One region of the Tepidamorphus gemmatus genome, then DNA from elsewhere that is predicted to be linked to it. Evidence: predicted binding sites of a transcription regulator. Region 1 holds the regulator's gene; each other region holds the start of a gene.
The links. Region 1 encodes PhoB, which activates phosphate uptake and scavenging genes when phosphate is short. Its sites were predicted from a motif close to TGTCATNNANCTGTCAT; they were not measured.
Positions count from the first base shown of each region.

Region 2: olsB (l-ornithine N(alpha)-acyltransferase) is a predicted target of PhoB. The motif match lies at 2,594-2,610, and genes of this name have one in related genera.
Region 3: EDC22_RS15020 (putative 2-aminoethylphosphonate ABC transporter substrate-binding protein) is a predicted target of PhoB. The motif match lies at 2,019-2,035, and genes of this name have one in related genera.

Region 1 covers NZ_SMAK01000001.1:62,002-66,800, forward strand. The annotation lists gene pstA (phosphate ABC transporter permease PstA) at 1-298, shown strand, start outside; gene pstB (phosphate ABC transporter ATP-binding protein PstB) at 339-1,145, shown strand; gene phoU (phosphate signaling complex protein PhoU) at 1,183-1,905, shown strand; gene phoB (phosphate regulon transcriptional regulator PhoB) at 1,916-2,620, shown strand; gene EDC22_RS00305 (GcrA family cell cycle regulator) at 2,810-3,328, opposite strand; gene EDC22_RS00310 (aspartate aminotransferase family protein) at 3,654-4,799, shown strand, end outside.
Region 2 covers NZ_SMAK01000003.1:278,913-283,711, reverse strand. The annotation lists gene EDC22_RS06740 (NADP-dependent malic enzyme) at 1-1,454, shown strand, start outside; gene olsB (l-ornithine N(alpha)-acyltransferase) at 1,560-2,405, opposite strand; gene EDC22_RS06730 (PAS domain-containing hybrid sensor histidine kinase/response regulator) at 2,739-4,799, opposite strand, start outside.
Region 3 covers NZ_SMAK01000011.1:4,808-9,606, forward strand. The annotation lists gene betB (betaine-aldehyde dehydrogenase) at 1-950, opposite strand, end outside; gene EDC22_RS15005 (methylglyoxal synthase) at 1,006-1,434, shown strand; tRNA gene EDC22_RS15010 (tRNA-Lys) at 1,569-1,644, shown strand; gene EDC22_RS15015 (hypothetical protein) at 1,731-1,940, opposite strand; gene EDC22_RS15020 (putative 2-aminoethylphosphonate ABC transporter substrate-binding protein) at 2,139-3,167, shown strand; gene EDC22_RS15025 (putative 2-aminoethylphosphonate ABC transporter ATP-binding protein) at 3,357-4,481, shown strand; gene EDC22_RS15030 (putative 2-aminoethylphosphonate ABC transporter permease subunit) at 4,558-4,799, shown strand, end outside.

The DNA of each region.
Region 1 (4,799 bases):
TGTGCTGCCGCTGGCGCTGCCCGGCATCCTGACCGGCACGATCATCGGGCTTGCCCAGGCGCTCGGCGAGACGGCGCCGCTGCTGCTGATCGGCATGAACGCCTTCATCACCGCGCCGCCCGGCGGCCTGCTCGATGCCTCGACGGCCCTGCCGACGCAGATCTTCATCTGGGCGGACAGCCCCGAGCGGGGCTTCGTCGACCGGACATCGGCGGCGATCCTGGTCCTGCTCGGTTTCCTGGTCCTGATGAACGGGATCGCCATCTTCCTGCGCCAGCGCCTCGAGCGCACCTGGTAGCCGGCGCTTCAAGGAGCACATGATGAACGACGCCGCAGTGATGGAACGTCCGGCACATCTGACGACGGTGATCCCCGACCCGGACATGAACCCGGTCAAGGTGGAGGCGCGCGACGTGTGCGTCTTCTACGGTGCCAAGCAGGCGCTGTTCAATGTCTCGATCGACATTCCGGAGCGGTCGGTGACCGCCTTCATCGGCCCGTCGGGCTGCGGCAAGTCGACGTTCCTCAGATGCATCAACCGGATGAACGACACGATCGACGGGACGCGCGTTACCGGCCGCATCACGCTCGACGGACGCGACATCTACGAGCCGAGCCTCGATGTCGTGGAGCTGCGCGCCAGGGTCGGCATGGTGTTCCAGAAGCCGAACCCGTTTCCGAAGTCGATCTACGACAACGTTGCCTACGGCCCGCGCATCCACGGCCTTGCGCGCGGCAAGGCCGAGCTCGATGCAGTCGTCGAGGCGAGCCTCAGGAAGGCAGGGCTGTGGAACGAGGTGAAGGACCGGCTGGACGACCCCGGCACCGGTCTGTCGGGCGGCCAGCAGCAGCGCCTGTGCATCGCCCGCGCGATCGCCGTCAACCCGGAGGTGATCCTGATGGACGAACCCTGTTCGGCGCTCGATCCGATCGCCACGGCCCGCATCGAGGAGCTGATCGACGAGCTCAAGGCCAACTACTGCATCATCATCGTCACCCATTCGATGCAGCAGGCCGCGCGGGTGTCGCAGCGCACCGCGTTCTTCCATCTGGGTAACCTGGTCGAGGTGGGGCCGACGCAGCATGTCTTCACCAATCCCAGGGACACCCGCACCCACGACTACATCACCGGCCGCTTCGGCTGAGGCAACGCCATCCTCCCGGGCGGCGCAGGAGAGGACCATGACCGAACACATCGTCTCGTCCTACGATGAGGAACTGCAGAAGCTTTCGCTGATGATCAGCCGCATGGGCGGCCATGCCGAGAAGCTGCTCACCGACGCCATCACGGCGCTCAACCGCCGCGACCAGGCGCTGGCGATGCGCACCATCGCGGCCGACGACGAGATCGATCGGCTCGAGCGCGAGGTGGAGGACCTTGCCATCCTGATGATCGCCAAGCGTCAGCCAATGGCACTGGACCTGCGCCAGATCATGGCGGCGATCAAGATCTCGTCGGATCTGGAGCGGATCGGCGATCTGGCCAAGAACATCGCCAAGCGGGCGGTTGCCGTGCAGTCCGAGCCGGGCTCGCGCCAGACCGTGCTCGGCATCGACCACATGAGCCAGATTGCGCTCGAGCAGCTCAAGAACGTGCTCGACAGCTTCGCCCGCCGCGATGTCGATCTGGCGTTGGAGGTCTGGGGACGCGATGCCGAACTCGACGTGATGTACACGTCGATCTTCCGCGAGCTCCTGACCTACATGATGGAGGATCCGCGCAACATCACCTTCGCCACGCATCTGTTGTTCGCGGCGAAGAACATCGAGCGGATCGGCGATCACGTCACCAACATCGCCGAAACGGTGGCCTATCTGGTGCGCGGCGAACCCTTGCTCGAGAAGCGGCCGAAGATGGACCAGTCCAGCTTCGCCACCGCCGATCTGCCGCAGACCGATGACTGAGCGGACGCACATGGCCAGGAATGCAAAGGTCCTGATTGTCGAGGACGAGGAACCGCTGACGCTGCTGTTGCGCTACAACCTCGAGGCCGAGGGCTATGCCGTCGAGTCGGTCGGCCGCGGTGATGAGGCGGAGACGCGCATCCGAGAGGTGACGCCGGATCTGGTGCTGCTCGACTGGATGCTGCCGGGCATCTCGGGAATCGAGCTGTGTCGCCGGCTGCGGGCGAGGCCCGAGACGGCAAACCTGCCGGTCATCATGCTGACCGCGCGCGGCGAGGAAAGCGAACGCATCCGGGGCCTGGCGACCGGCGCCGACGACTATGTCACCAAGCCATTCTCGCTGCCCGAACTGATGGCGCGGGTGAAGGCGATCCTGCGCCGGGCGCGGCCGGAGATCATCGCCTCGGTGCTGCAGGCCGGCGATATCGAGCTGAACCGCGAGACCCACCGCGTCCGCCGCGGCGGCCGCGAGGTGCATCTCGGCCCGACCGAGTTCCGGCTGCTGGAGTTCCTGATGCAGAGCCCGGGCCGCGTGTTCACCCGCGAACAGCTGCTCGACGGTGTCTGGGGACGTGACGTCTACGTCGACGAGCGCACCGTCGACGTCCATGTCGGCCGGTTGCGCAAGGCGATCAATCGCGGCCGCAAGATCGACCCGATCCGCACGGTGCGCGGCGCCGGTTACGCGTTCAACGAGCAGTTCGCCGCCAACTGACAGCCGGGGGGCGCGCGGTCGGCCATCCACCCTGAACGGGCGCACGGCGAGTCGAGCGGTGCGGCAAGTGCACACGACCGGCGCGGTCGCGCCTGTCTCATTCAAGCGGCTGCGTCACTTCTGCCACCGCCCTTCCGCGGCAGTCCGCGCCGCCCGGCGGTGCGAATGGCGGCGCGGGCGGCGATGGCCTCAGCGTCCGCGCCGCCGGTCTCCGGCCGGCTGGTAGGCGATGCGGCAGTGATGTTCGCAATAGGGCATGCCGGGTTCCGAACGACGACCGCAGAAGTAGAATTCGGCGCTGCCAGGATCGCCGACCGGCCATTTGCAGGTCTGCTCGGTCAGCTGCAGGATCGTGACCCGTTCCTCCGGCAGGATGAACAGCTCTTCCACCACCGCCGGCGCGCGGACCTGCACGACCACCTCCTCCTCCACCTCCTCGTCGAGCTCCGGCGACAGAGCGACCTTGAGGACCGTGTTGCCGATGACACGTGCCGCCGGGCGCGGCGGCAGCGAGGGTCGGCGCACCTTGCGCTGGCGGGGCGCCGCGGGTCGCGCCGCCTTGGCACGCCCCGAGAGCCCGAGCCGGTGAACCTTGCCGATCACCGCATTGCGGGTCACACCGCCCAGCTCGGCGGCGATCTGGCTCGCGCTCAGGCCGTCACCCCACAGCTTCTTGAGAAGTTCGACGCGCTCATCCGACCAAGACATTTCGCCGCTCCATATCGTCTGTGCGGACGGAATCCGGACCCCCGACGGAATCGCCCGACAGGCGAGCTCCCGCCCCTGCACCACAAATAGGTGATTCAACTGGTCCGCCGCACGAAATGTCGTATATCGACGGTTGAAGGCTACAATATGGGCGGACTCTCGGGCAACCCCGGCGCTTACCTTTCCTTAGCAATTTCCCCAGAAAGCGTCGGGGTGATTCGCGAATGCAACAGTGCCGGCCCGACGCCGCGGCCCGCGGTGTGCCGCCCGCCAGCAGGTCGCTGCAATTGACAGTGTCGGCCACGCAAATATTATGATCTGCATGATGCCGCCGTGGGAGGCGGCATTATTCGTTTCAGCATCAGGATCGACGACCGTGACGTCTGCGCTCTATCCGACATTCGCGCGGGCAGACCTTGCTTTCGAGCGGGGAGAAGGCGTGCGCCTGTTCACCGCCGATGGCACGGAGTACCTGGATTTCGCCAGCGGCATCGCGGTGAACTCGCTCGGCCACTGCCATCCGCACCTCGTCAAGGCCCTGACCGAACAGGCCGGCCGGGTGTGGCATGTCTCCAACCTGTATCAGGTGCCGGGGCAGGAGGAGCTGGCGCGACGTCTGACGGAGAATTCCTTCGCGGATGCGGTGTTCTTCACGAATTCCGGCGCCGAGGCGCTGGAATGTGCGATCAAGACGGCGCGGCGCTATCACTATGCCTCGGGGAGTCCCGAGCGCTACCGCCTGATCACCTTTGAAGGCGCGTTCCACGGCCGCACGCTGGCGACGATCGCCGCAGGCGGCCAGCCGAAATACCTGGAGGGTTTCGGTCCGGCGGTTGACGGCTTCGACCAGGTGCCGTTCGACGATCTCGATGCGGTCAGGGCCGCCATCGGCCCGCAGACCGCCGGGATCCTGATCGAGCCGGTACAGGGGGAGGGCGGCCTGCGGCCGGTGCCGTTTGCGACGATGCGGGCGCTTCGGGCGCTCTGCGATGAGCACGGTCTGCTGCTGATCGTCGACGAGGTGCAATGCGGCGTCGCCCGGACCGGGAAGCTGTTCGCCTATGAATGGTCAGGCATCGAACCCGACATCATGGCGCTTGCCAAGGGAATCGGCGGCGGCTTCCCGATGGGGGCCTGCCTGGCGACCCGCGAGGCGGTGAAGGGGATGGTGCACGGCGTGCACGGCACTACCTTCGGCGGCAATCCGCTGGCGATGGCCGTCGGCAATGCGGTGCTGGACGTGGTGCTGGAACCCGGGTTCATCGATCACGTGCGGGAAATGGGTCTCAGGTTCCGCCAGGGGCTGGCGCGGATTGCCGACGAGCATCCGGGGATCATCGAGACGGTCCGAGGCGAGGGCTTGATGATGGGCGTCAAGTGCCGTGTGCCCAACAAGGAGCTGGTTGCAGCGCTGCAGGCGGAAAGGTTGCTGTGCGTCGGTGCCGGCGACAATGTCGTGCGGCTGATGCCG
Region 2 (4,799 bases), on a different contig from region 1:
CCTTCACGCCGGAGATGATTGCCTCGATGGCGCCGAACCCGATCATCTTCGCGATGGCCAATCCCGATCCGGAGATCACGCCGGAGGAAGTCGCCGAGATCCGCGACGATGCGATCGTGGCCACCGGCCGGTCCGACTATCCCAACCAGATCAACAACGTGCTGGGCTTTCCCTACATCTTCCGGGGCGCCCTCGACGTGCGCGCGACAACCATCAACGACGCCATGAAGATTGCCGCGGCCAAGGCGCTGGCGCAGCTGGCGCGCGAGGACGTGCCCGATCAGGTGGCGGCCGCCTATCGCGGCAACCGGCCGCGCTACGGCCGCGAATACATCATCCCGGTGCCGTTCGATCCGCGCCTGATCAGCGCGATTCCGGCTGCGGTCGCGCGCGCGGCGATGGAGTCGGGCGTCGCCGGACGGCCGATCGTCGACATGGACGCCTATCGCGCCGAACTGTCGGCCCGGCGCGATCCGATCGCCGGCACGCTGCAGCGGATCCACTCGAAGATCCGCCGCGCGCCGAAGCGCGTCGTATTCGCCGAGGGCGAGGAGGAGCCGGTCATCCGCGCCGCCTTCGCCTTCGCCAATTCCGGTCTCGGCTGGCCGATCCTGGTCGGCCGCGACCAGCAGGTGCTGGAAACGATGGCGGGGCTCGGGCTCGAGCCGCGCGACGACATCGAGATCGTCAACGCCAGGCTGACGCGCCGCAACAAGGACTATGCCGATTATCTGTACGCCCGCCTGCAGCGGCGCGGCTACCTCTGGCGCGATTGCCAGCGGCTGGTCAATACCGACCGTAACACCTTCGGCGCCTGCATGGTGGCGACTGGCGATGCCGACGCGATGATCACCGGCGTCACCCGCAACTACTCGATCGCGCTCGAGGACATCCGCCGGGTGATCGACCCGAAGCCCGGCCATCGGGTGATCGGCGTGTCGCTGGCTCTGGCGCGCGGCCGCACGGTGCTGGTCGCCGACACCGCGATCCACGAGATGCCCGGCGCCGAGGAACTCGCCGACATCGCCGTGGAGGCGGCCGGCGTGGCGCGCCGGCTCGGCTACGAACCGCGGGTGGCGCTGCTCGCCTACTCGACCTTCGGCCATCCCAGCGGCGAGCGCTCCGAACGCGTCCGCGAAGCGGTGAAGATCCTCGACAAGCGGCATGTCGATTTCGAGTATGACGGCGAGATGTCGGCCGACGTCGCGCTGAACCGCGACGCGATGGCCGCCTATCCGTTCTGCCGGTTGTCGGGTCCGGCCAACGTCCTGGTGATGCCGGCGATCCACTCCGCGTCGATCTCGACACGCATGCTGCAGGAGCTCGGCGGCTCGACCGTGATCGGGCCGCTGCTGGTCGGCCTCGACAAGCCGGTGCAGATCGTCGGCCTCGGTGCGACCGACGCCGACATCGTCAACATGGCGTCGATCGCGGCCTACAATATCGGCGGCTGAAAGATCGGCGGCTGCCCACAGCCGGCGGGTGGAGGGTGCAGCGCGGCGACGTGCGGGGCGCGGCAGGTCGCGACGCCCCGCCGCCCGGCAGGTCACACCGGCAGATCAGGACAGCCGTTCCCTGGGCGGGCCGAAATGGCCGAAATAGCGCGGGTTTATCGCCGAGACCGGCAGCACGATGCAGACGTCGGTGGTGCCGAACTGGTGGTCGACCACCGCGCCATCGCCGACGAAGGCGCCGAGCCTCAGATAGCCCTTCACCAGCGGCGGCAGCGAATGCAGCGCGGCACGCGCGTCGATCGCCTCGGCCGGTATCCGGTTCATCGGCACGTAGCGGCCGGGAACGGCACGGATGCGCCACTCCTCGGGCGCCGCGGCATGGTGGTGCAGGAATGACAGCGGCAACGCCAGCAGATCGGGCCGAGTGCCCTCGAGGCTGGCGCAGCCGATCATCACGTCGATCTCGTGGTGCTGGACATAGCCCCAGCAGCCCATCCACAACAGCTCGACGGTACGCTTGTTGCGGTATTCCTTGAGGACGCAGGAGCGTCCGAGCTCGAGAAAGCGCAGCGGCCGGTGGCGCTCGACGAGATCGGCGATCTCGAACTCGTCGGCGGTGTAGAAGCCGCCATACTGCTCGGCGACGTCCTGGCGCAGCAGCCGGTAGGTGCCAACCACCACCGGCTTGCGGCGGCGGCGCAGGTCGGCCGGCGGATCATGGTCGATCACGAGCAGGTGATCGCAGAGACCGTCGAAGCCGTCGACGTCGCGACGCAGGAACTTGTGACCGGCACCGGCCTGGGCCGACATCTCGCGATAGAACACGCGGTAGCGTAGGCTCTGCGCCATGCGCACCTCGGCGGCGGTGCGGGCCAGCCGCACCTCGAGCGATCCGATCCGGCCGAAACTGTCCGGAACGGGCGGCCGGGTCCGCCCGAAATCGAAGGTCATCGGCGTCAATCCGGCAACAGGCCCGAACTTCCGCACGAGCCGGCCGGGGCTGAACCTGTCCGTCAGTCGCATCTGGCCCCTGTGCCGCACCTGTCAGCGAGCCTCCCCCCGAAGGTGACGGGTCCCCTCACGGTGCCCGAACCGGGGTGTCCCGCCCCCATTTCCTTCGCGATATGAAACATAGTTCGCCGACAGTTGCGTGACAATCGTGAACGCTGCTGCGGGTCCCGTGCCGGGGCGGGTGTGCATGCTCACGGGATGCGGCGTACGGTCGGTGCGCCGTCCGGTCGGGGGCCGGTGCAGGACGCCGCGGCGCGACGGCGCGGGCACGCGTCAGCGCCGGGCGGACCGCGTGGCAGACGTCGAGTCGGGCTCAAGCCATGCGGCCAGCGCCTCGCGGGTCAGCGGCTTGACCAGGAAACCATCCATCCCCGCCGCAAGGCAGGCGCTGCGGTCCTCGGCGAAGGCATTGGCGGTGAGCGCGACGATGAGCGGGCCACCGGACGAATGCTCGCCGCCGAGCGCGCGGATGCGCCGGGCGGCCTCGAGCCCGTCGAGACCGGGCATGTGGATATCCATCAGGACGACCGGGAACGGCCGCCGCCGCCGCCGCGCGGCCCGATACATGTCCACGGCCGCAAGACCGTCGCGGGCCCGTTCGCTCCGGTGTCCCATGCGCGCGAGCAACGCCTCGGTCAGGAGGGCGTTGACGTCGTTGTCCTCGGCCAGAAGGATGTCGAGGGCGCGCACGGCGGTGCGGCTGCCCCGCGCCGCAGCCGGGTCCGGCATGGCTTCGCCCGAACGCGGTTCGCGCGCTGCCGCACTGCCCGCGCCGCAGGCGACACCGAGCCGGGTGACAAGCGACTGGCGCCGCACCGGCTTGACGAGATAGCCCGCGAATCCCCGCTCCTCGATCAGGGCGGGCAGCGACTGGCGGCGCGCCGGCGTGACCAGCACGATGGTCGGCAAGCGGGCGGGCTCGGCCGCGTCGGCAAGCGGCAGGTCGACCAGCACCGCGTCGTGGCGACAGGGAGCGGCGAGGCGGGCAGCGAGCGTCGCGCCGCGGGCGACGGCTTCGACCCGGGCGCCCTCCTCGCGCAGCGTGGCGGCTAGCGTCTGGCGCAGCAGCGGTTGTGCGGCGGCGATCAGGATGGAGCGTCCCTCGAGCAGCCGGCGGCGTCTCGCCGGCTGCGGACCACCTGCAGGGGCAAGGGGCAGGGCGACCCGGAACACACTGCCGCGGCCGGGGCGGGACGACACCGTGATGTCGCCGCCCATCGCCGTCACCAGCCGCCGGCAGATGGCAAGCCCGAGGCCGGTGCCACCGTGCCGACGCGATGGCCCGCCCTCGGCCTGCTCGAACTCCTCGAAGATGCGGTCGACCGCTTCGGCCGGCACGCCGATTCCCGTGTCGCGGACCGCGATCGCGACGCCCTGTCGGCCGGGCAGCGGGCGGACCTCGATGGAGACGCCGCCGCGGTCGGTGAACTTCACGGCGTTGCCGGCGAGGTTGAGCAGCACCTGGCGGACCCGGTCGGCGTCGCCGACGAGTGCCGGCCCGACATCGGCGGACACGAAGACGCACAGTTCCAGGCCCTTCTCCTCGGCACGCGGCTGCAGCAGCTCGGCGACGTCCTCGATGAGCGGGGCGACGGCAAAGGGTTCCGACGCGAGCTCGATGCGGCCCGCCTCGATGCGGGAGAAGTCGAGGATCTCGTCGATCATGCCGAGCAGGCTTGCCGCCGAGGTGCGCACCGCGCGGGCATAGGTCGCCTGCTCGGGCGTCAACCCGGTGTCGAGCAGCAGGTCGGCCATGCCGATGACGCCGTTCATCGGCGTGCGGATCTCGTGGCTGAGCGCCGCGAGGAAGCGTGACTTGGCGCGGTTGCCGGCTTCCGCCGCGTCGCGGGCACGCCGCAACGCCGCCTCGGCTTCCTTGCGTGCGGTCACGTCGCGGCCGATGCTCTGCACGGCAACGAGGCGCCCGGCATCGTCGCGCACCGGGACGTCCTGCCAGTGGATCCAGCGGATGCCGTCGGCGGTGCGGTAGCGCGCCTCGAAGGCAGCGACGGGGGTGCCGATCGGCCCCGGCCGGTTGGGCTCGTCGAGCGGATGCGGCATCGCGCGGGTGCCGAGGACGATGGCGCGGTCGAAGCCGAACAGCGCGCAGAAGCGGTCATTGACGTGGATCAGGCGGCCTTCGCGGTCGCGACGGACGATGATCGCGCCCTGCGCGTCGAGCAGATCGCGATGGTGTCGCAGGTCCTCGGACAGTTCCCAGATGCGATCCTGTGCGTCCTCGAGGCGGCCGCCAAGATGGGCGGCGGTCGCGGCGAGGGCGCGCGTCCGGCGCATGGCCAGAAGGAGCAGCCCGGCCATCAGCGGAACGGTCGC
Region 3 (4,799 bases), on a different contig from region 1:
GCATCATGGAGGCGACGGTGGACGAAGACCCGCGTCGCATTCGAGCAAATCTCGCCCTGCGTATAGAAATTGCCGAGCATCGCGGCGGACACCGCGTCGTCGAGGTCGGCATCCTCGAAGACGATCAGCGGCGACTTGCCGCCGAGCTCCATCGTCACATGCTTCAGTGTCTCGGCTGCCGCCGCCATGACCCTTGTGCCGGTCGGCACCGAACCGGTCAGTGATATCTTGGCAACGCCCGGGTGGGCGGCAAGCGCGGCACCGGTCTCCCCCGCACCGAGCACCACATTCATCAGGCCGGGCGGAGCGCCCGCCTCTGCGACAATCTCCGACAGTGCCAGCGCCGACACCGGTGTCAGCTCGCTCGGCTTGAAGATCATCGCGTTGCCGGCGGCGAGCGCGGGGGCGGTCTTCCAGCTGGCGATCTGGATCGGATAGTTCCAGGCTCCGATTCCTGCCACCACGCCCAGCGGTTCGCGCCGCACATAGGCAAAGGCCGATGGCCCCAGATCGATATGCTCGCCATGGGCGGCCTGCAGCACGCCTGCGAAGAACTCGAAGCAGTCGGCAGCCGAATCGATGTCGGCAGCCGGAACCTCCTGGATCGCCTTGCCGGCATCGAGAACCTCCAGCCGGGCCAGCTCCATCCGCTTGTCGCGCAAGCGCTGCGACACCCGGTGGAGGACCCGCGCCCGTTCGGCAGGCGGCATTGCGATCCATTGACGCTGAGCCGCTGCGGCTGCCTGAACGGCGGAATCGACGTCGGCTTCCAGCGACGAACGCGCCTCCCCGAGCGGAAGCCCGGTCGTCGGGTTGATCGTCTCGAACAGGCTGCCCGAGCCTTCCACGTGTTCACCGCCGATGTGGTTGCGCAATCGGCCGAGGCTGGTCATCAGCGAATCCTTTCCCTGGCGGTAGAGCTGCACCATGCTGTCGGCCCGATCTCGCATGTCGTTGACCGGCGCGCTTTGCCGTGGCCGTCACCGACCGCACCTGGAGACGACGATGGCTGACACGTCACCGCCCCCGCCCCGCCTGACTGTGGGGCTGATCGCCCATGACAGCAAGAAGCCGGCGATGGTCGCCTGGGTCGGCCGCTGGCACGCGGTGCTGGCGCCGCACCAGCTGGTCGCGACCGGTACGACCGGCGGTGCGCTGCTGGAGGCGCATCCCGATCTGGCGATCCGGCGGTTGCGAAGCGGACCTCTCGGCGGAGACCAACAGATGGGGGCGTTGATCGCGGAGGAGACGATCGACGCGCTGGTGTTCTTCATCGACCCCCTCACGGCAATGCCGCACGATGTGGACGTAAAGGCGCTGATCCGGCTGGCGGCGCTCTACGATGTTCCGGTCGCCTGCAATCCGGCGACGGCGGACTGCATCGCCGCCAGCCTCGCGGGTCGCTTGCCCCGGGGTGCGAGCCGCGTCGGATGAACATGGCGGCAGCGGCGGTCATCGCGGCCACGCACCTGGCGGAAAACGGACGCGGATATCTGGACGCGGCGCGCCGACGTTGCTATATCCCGCCTCGACGCCGCAGCCGCAAGGCTGCGACGGCCGCGTTCGGCGGGCGCATAGCTCAGTTGGTAGAGCAGCTGACTCTTAATCAGCGGGTCCATGGTTCGAGTCCATGTGCGCCCACCATTCCTGTAAGGGACTGCCAAGATCGCCGGTTTCGTCCGGATCAAATTGGGGGCGTGGGCAGCGGTGCCGATCGTGCCGAGGGCCGTTCAGTAGCCGAACAGCTCGAAATCCTTCGCATAGATCTTCTCGGCGACCCGCTTCAGGTAGCAGCGATCGGCGAACACGTCGACGCGGGGCCGCCGGTTTCGGATTTCGACAGGCACGTCGGGCTGTCCGGCGCGCGCCTTGACGATCGGCCGATCCATCTCCCGATAGCACACCGCGCCTGATCGCGGCGACAGAGTGGCGCCCGCCATCGGTGATCGGTGACGGCCGGTCACGATCTGCCGCTTGGGGCAGGCACCTGTCCAATGCCGCAGCGATCGCCGCGCCACTGTCATGCATCGTTCATGCAATCGTCGCCTGCCTGTCGTCCGCGCTCCCTATCGTCCGTCCAAGCCCGTCGCGAAGACCCTCCGGCGCGGCCTGTGCTTTCAGATGATCGGGAGGCTGCCTTGACGACAACCCGTAAACCGTTCCGGCTGCTTGCCGGTGCCGCGCTGCTGCTCGGCCTGTCAGAAGCCGCGCATGCCGCAACCGAACTTACCGTCTATACCGCCATCGAGGCGGACCAGCTCGCCGCCTATGCCGAGAAGTTCAACGCGGCCCATCCGGACATCAGGATCAACTGGGTGCGCGACTCGACCGGCATCATCACCGCCAAGCTGCTCGCCGAGAAGGACAACCCGCAGGCGGACGTGATCTGGGGACTGGCTGCAACATCGCTGATGCTGATGAAGGCGGAGGGCATGCTTGAGCCCTACGCGCCCAAGGGGTTGGACAAGCTCAATCCCAGATTCCGCGATCCTGCCAATCCGCCCGAGTGGGTCGGCATGGACGTGTGGGCTGCCGCCATCTGCTTCAATACCGTCGAGGCCGGGAAGAAGGGTCTGCCGCTGCCGAAGAGCTGGGCCGATCTGACCGATCCCGTCTACAGGGGTGCCATCGTCATGCCGAACCCGAACTCCTCGGGGACCGGCTTCCTCGACGTGTCCAGCTGGCTGCAGCTGTTCGGCGAGGAGGGCGGCTGGGAGTACATGGACAAACTGCACGAGAACATCGGGGTCTACACCCATTCAGGCTCCGCGCCGTGCCGGATGGCTGGTGCCGGCGAGTATCCGATCGGCATTTCGTTCGAGTACCGCGCGGCGCGCACCAAGGCCGACGGCGCGCCGATCGAGATCGTCATCCCCGAGGAAGGGGTCGGCTGGGACATGGAGGCGGCAGCGATCGTGCGCGGCACGCCAAACCTGGAGGCGGCGCAGACGCTCATCGACTGGGCGATCAGCGAGGATGCCATGCGCATGTACAACGAGGGCTACGCTATCGTCGCCGTCGACGGGATCGCCAAGCCGCTCGAGGGGCTGCCGGCAAATTTCACCGAGATGCTGATCGACAACGACTTCGAGTTCGCGGCGATGAACCGCGCCCGCATCCTCGAGGAGTGGCAGAAGCGTTACGACGGAAAGTCACAGCCGAAATGACGGTTCTGCGCCCTGAGCGGACGTCGGGTCGCTGACCCGGCGCAGCACAGGCCCCCGGATGCCGCGCTGCCTGTGTCCGGGACCTGTCTGTCGACAGTGCTCGCGGCCTGCCTGGCGCTGCGGCGGATGCCGGGGTTGCATGCAGCGAAGCATGGCCCAGCGGCCCGGGCAGGGAAGGGGGATGAGACGATGCCACCAGCCGCTCCCGGACAAACGGCCTACTCCGTCGCGCCACCGCATGACGGCCCCTATCTGGCCATCGAGAACGTGACGAAGCGCTTTGGCGGGTTCGCCGCGCTGAAGGGCGTTTCGCTGGAGGTCGCGCACCGCGAATTCGTCTGCTTCCTCGGCCCGTCGGGCTGCGGCAAGACGACGCTGCTCAGGGCGATAGCCGGCCTGGACATCCAGACTTCAGGGCGCATCCATCAGGGTGGCCGCGACATCTCGGCGCTGCCGCCGGGCGAACGCGATTTCGGCATCGTGTTCCAGTCCTACGCCCTGTTCCCCAACCTGACGATCCGCCGCAACGTCGCCTATGGCCTCGAGAACCGCGGTCTGCGGCGCGCCGACATCCGGCGACGGGTGGACGAACTTCTCGATCTCGTCGGTCTCACCGACCAGGCGGAGAAGTACCCGGCGCAGCTGTCCGGCGGCCAGCAGCAGCGCGTCGCGCTGGCGCGGGCGCTGGCGCCGTCGCCCGGCCTGCTGCTGCTCGACGAGCCGCTGTCGGCGCTCGATGCCAAGGTTCGCGCCCGCCTGCGTTTCGAGATCAAGAAGCTGCAGCGCACCCTCGGTATCACCACCATCATGGTCACCCACGATCAGGAGGAAGCGTTGACGATGGCCGACCGGATCGTGGTGATGAACCAGGGCACGATCGAACAGGTCGGCTCCCCGATGCAGATCTATGCGACGCCGGCCTCCACCTTCGTCGCCGATTTCATCGGCACCATGAACTTCGCGCCGGGTGTCATGGCCGGTCCCGGTCGTCTCCATGCCTATGGCGCCGAACTCGCCTGCGACGAGGACGGCATCCCGACGGGTACACCTGTCACGGTCGCGATCAGGCCTGAGGACATCGAGCTGGGCACGCAGCACGGCCGCAACGTCGTTGCCGGCGAGATTGCCTGGATCGAGTTCCTCGGCTCCTTCGTGCGGCTTGGGCTGCACCGGACCGGCACCGGCGAGGCGGGCATCCGGATCGACCTGCCGATCGCACGGGCGCGGCAGATGGCGTTGCAGGAGGGCACGGAAGTGTCGTTCGCGCTGCCGGCGGACCGGCTGCGCCTCTATCCGGAGAGTGCTCGTGGTTGATGCGGCCCTGCCGGCGGCAACGGTGGCCTCGCCGGAGCTGCGGGTGCGTCCGCAACTCGGGCGCGACGACTGGATCATGCGCGCCTTCCTGGCCGTCATCGCGGTCTACCTGACCGTGGCGCTGGCCCTGCCGCTTGCCACCATGGTGTCGAAGTCGTTCGAGGTCCGCACCTTTCCCTACGACTCCATCCACATCGCAAGGTTGGCCGAAGACGGCAGCGAGGAGGTCAGGACTCTGGGCGATTGGGCTGCCGATGCCGGATTTGCCGAAGCCGTCGCCCAGGCGGGGCGGTCGAGTGCCATTCCCGCCGTCCGCCT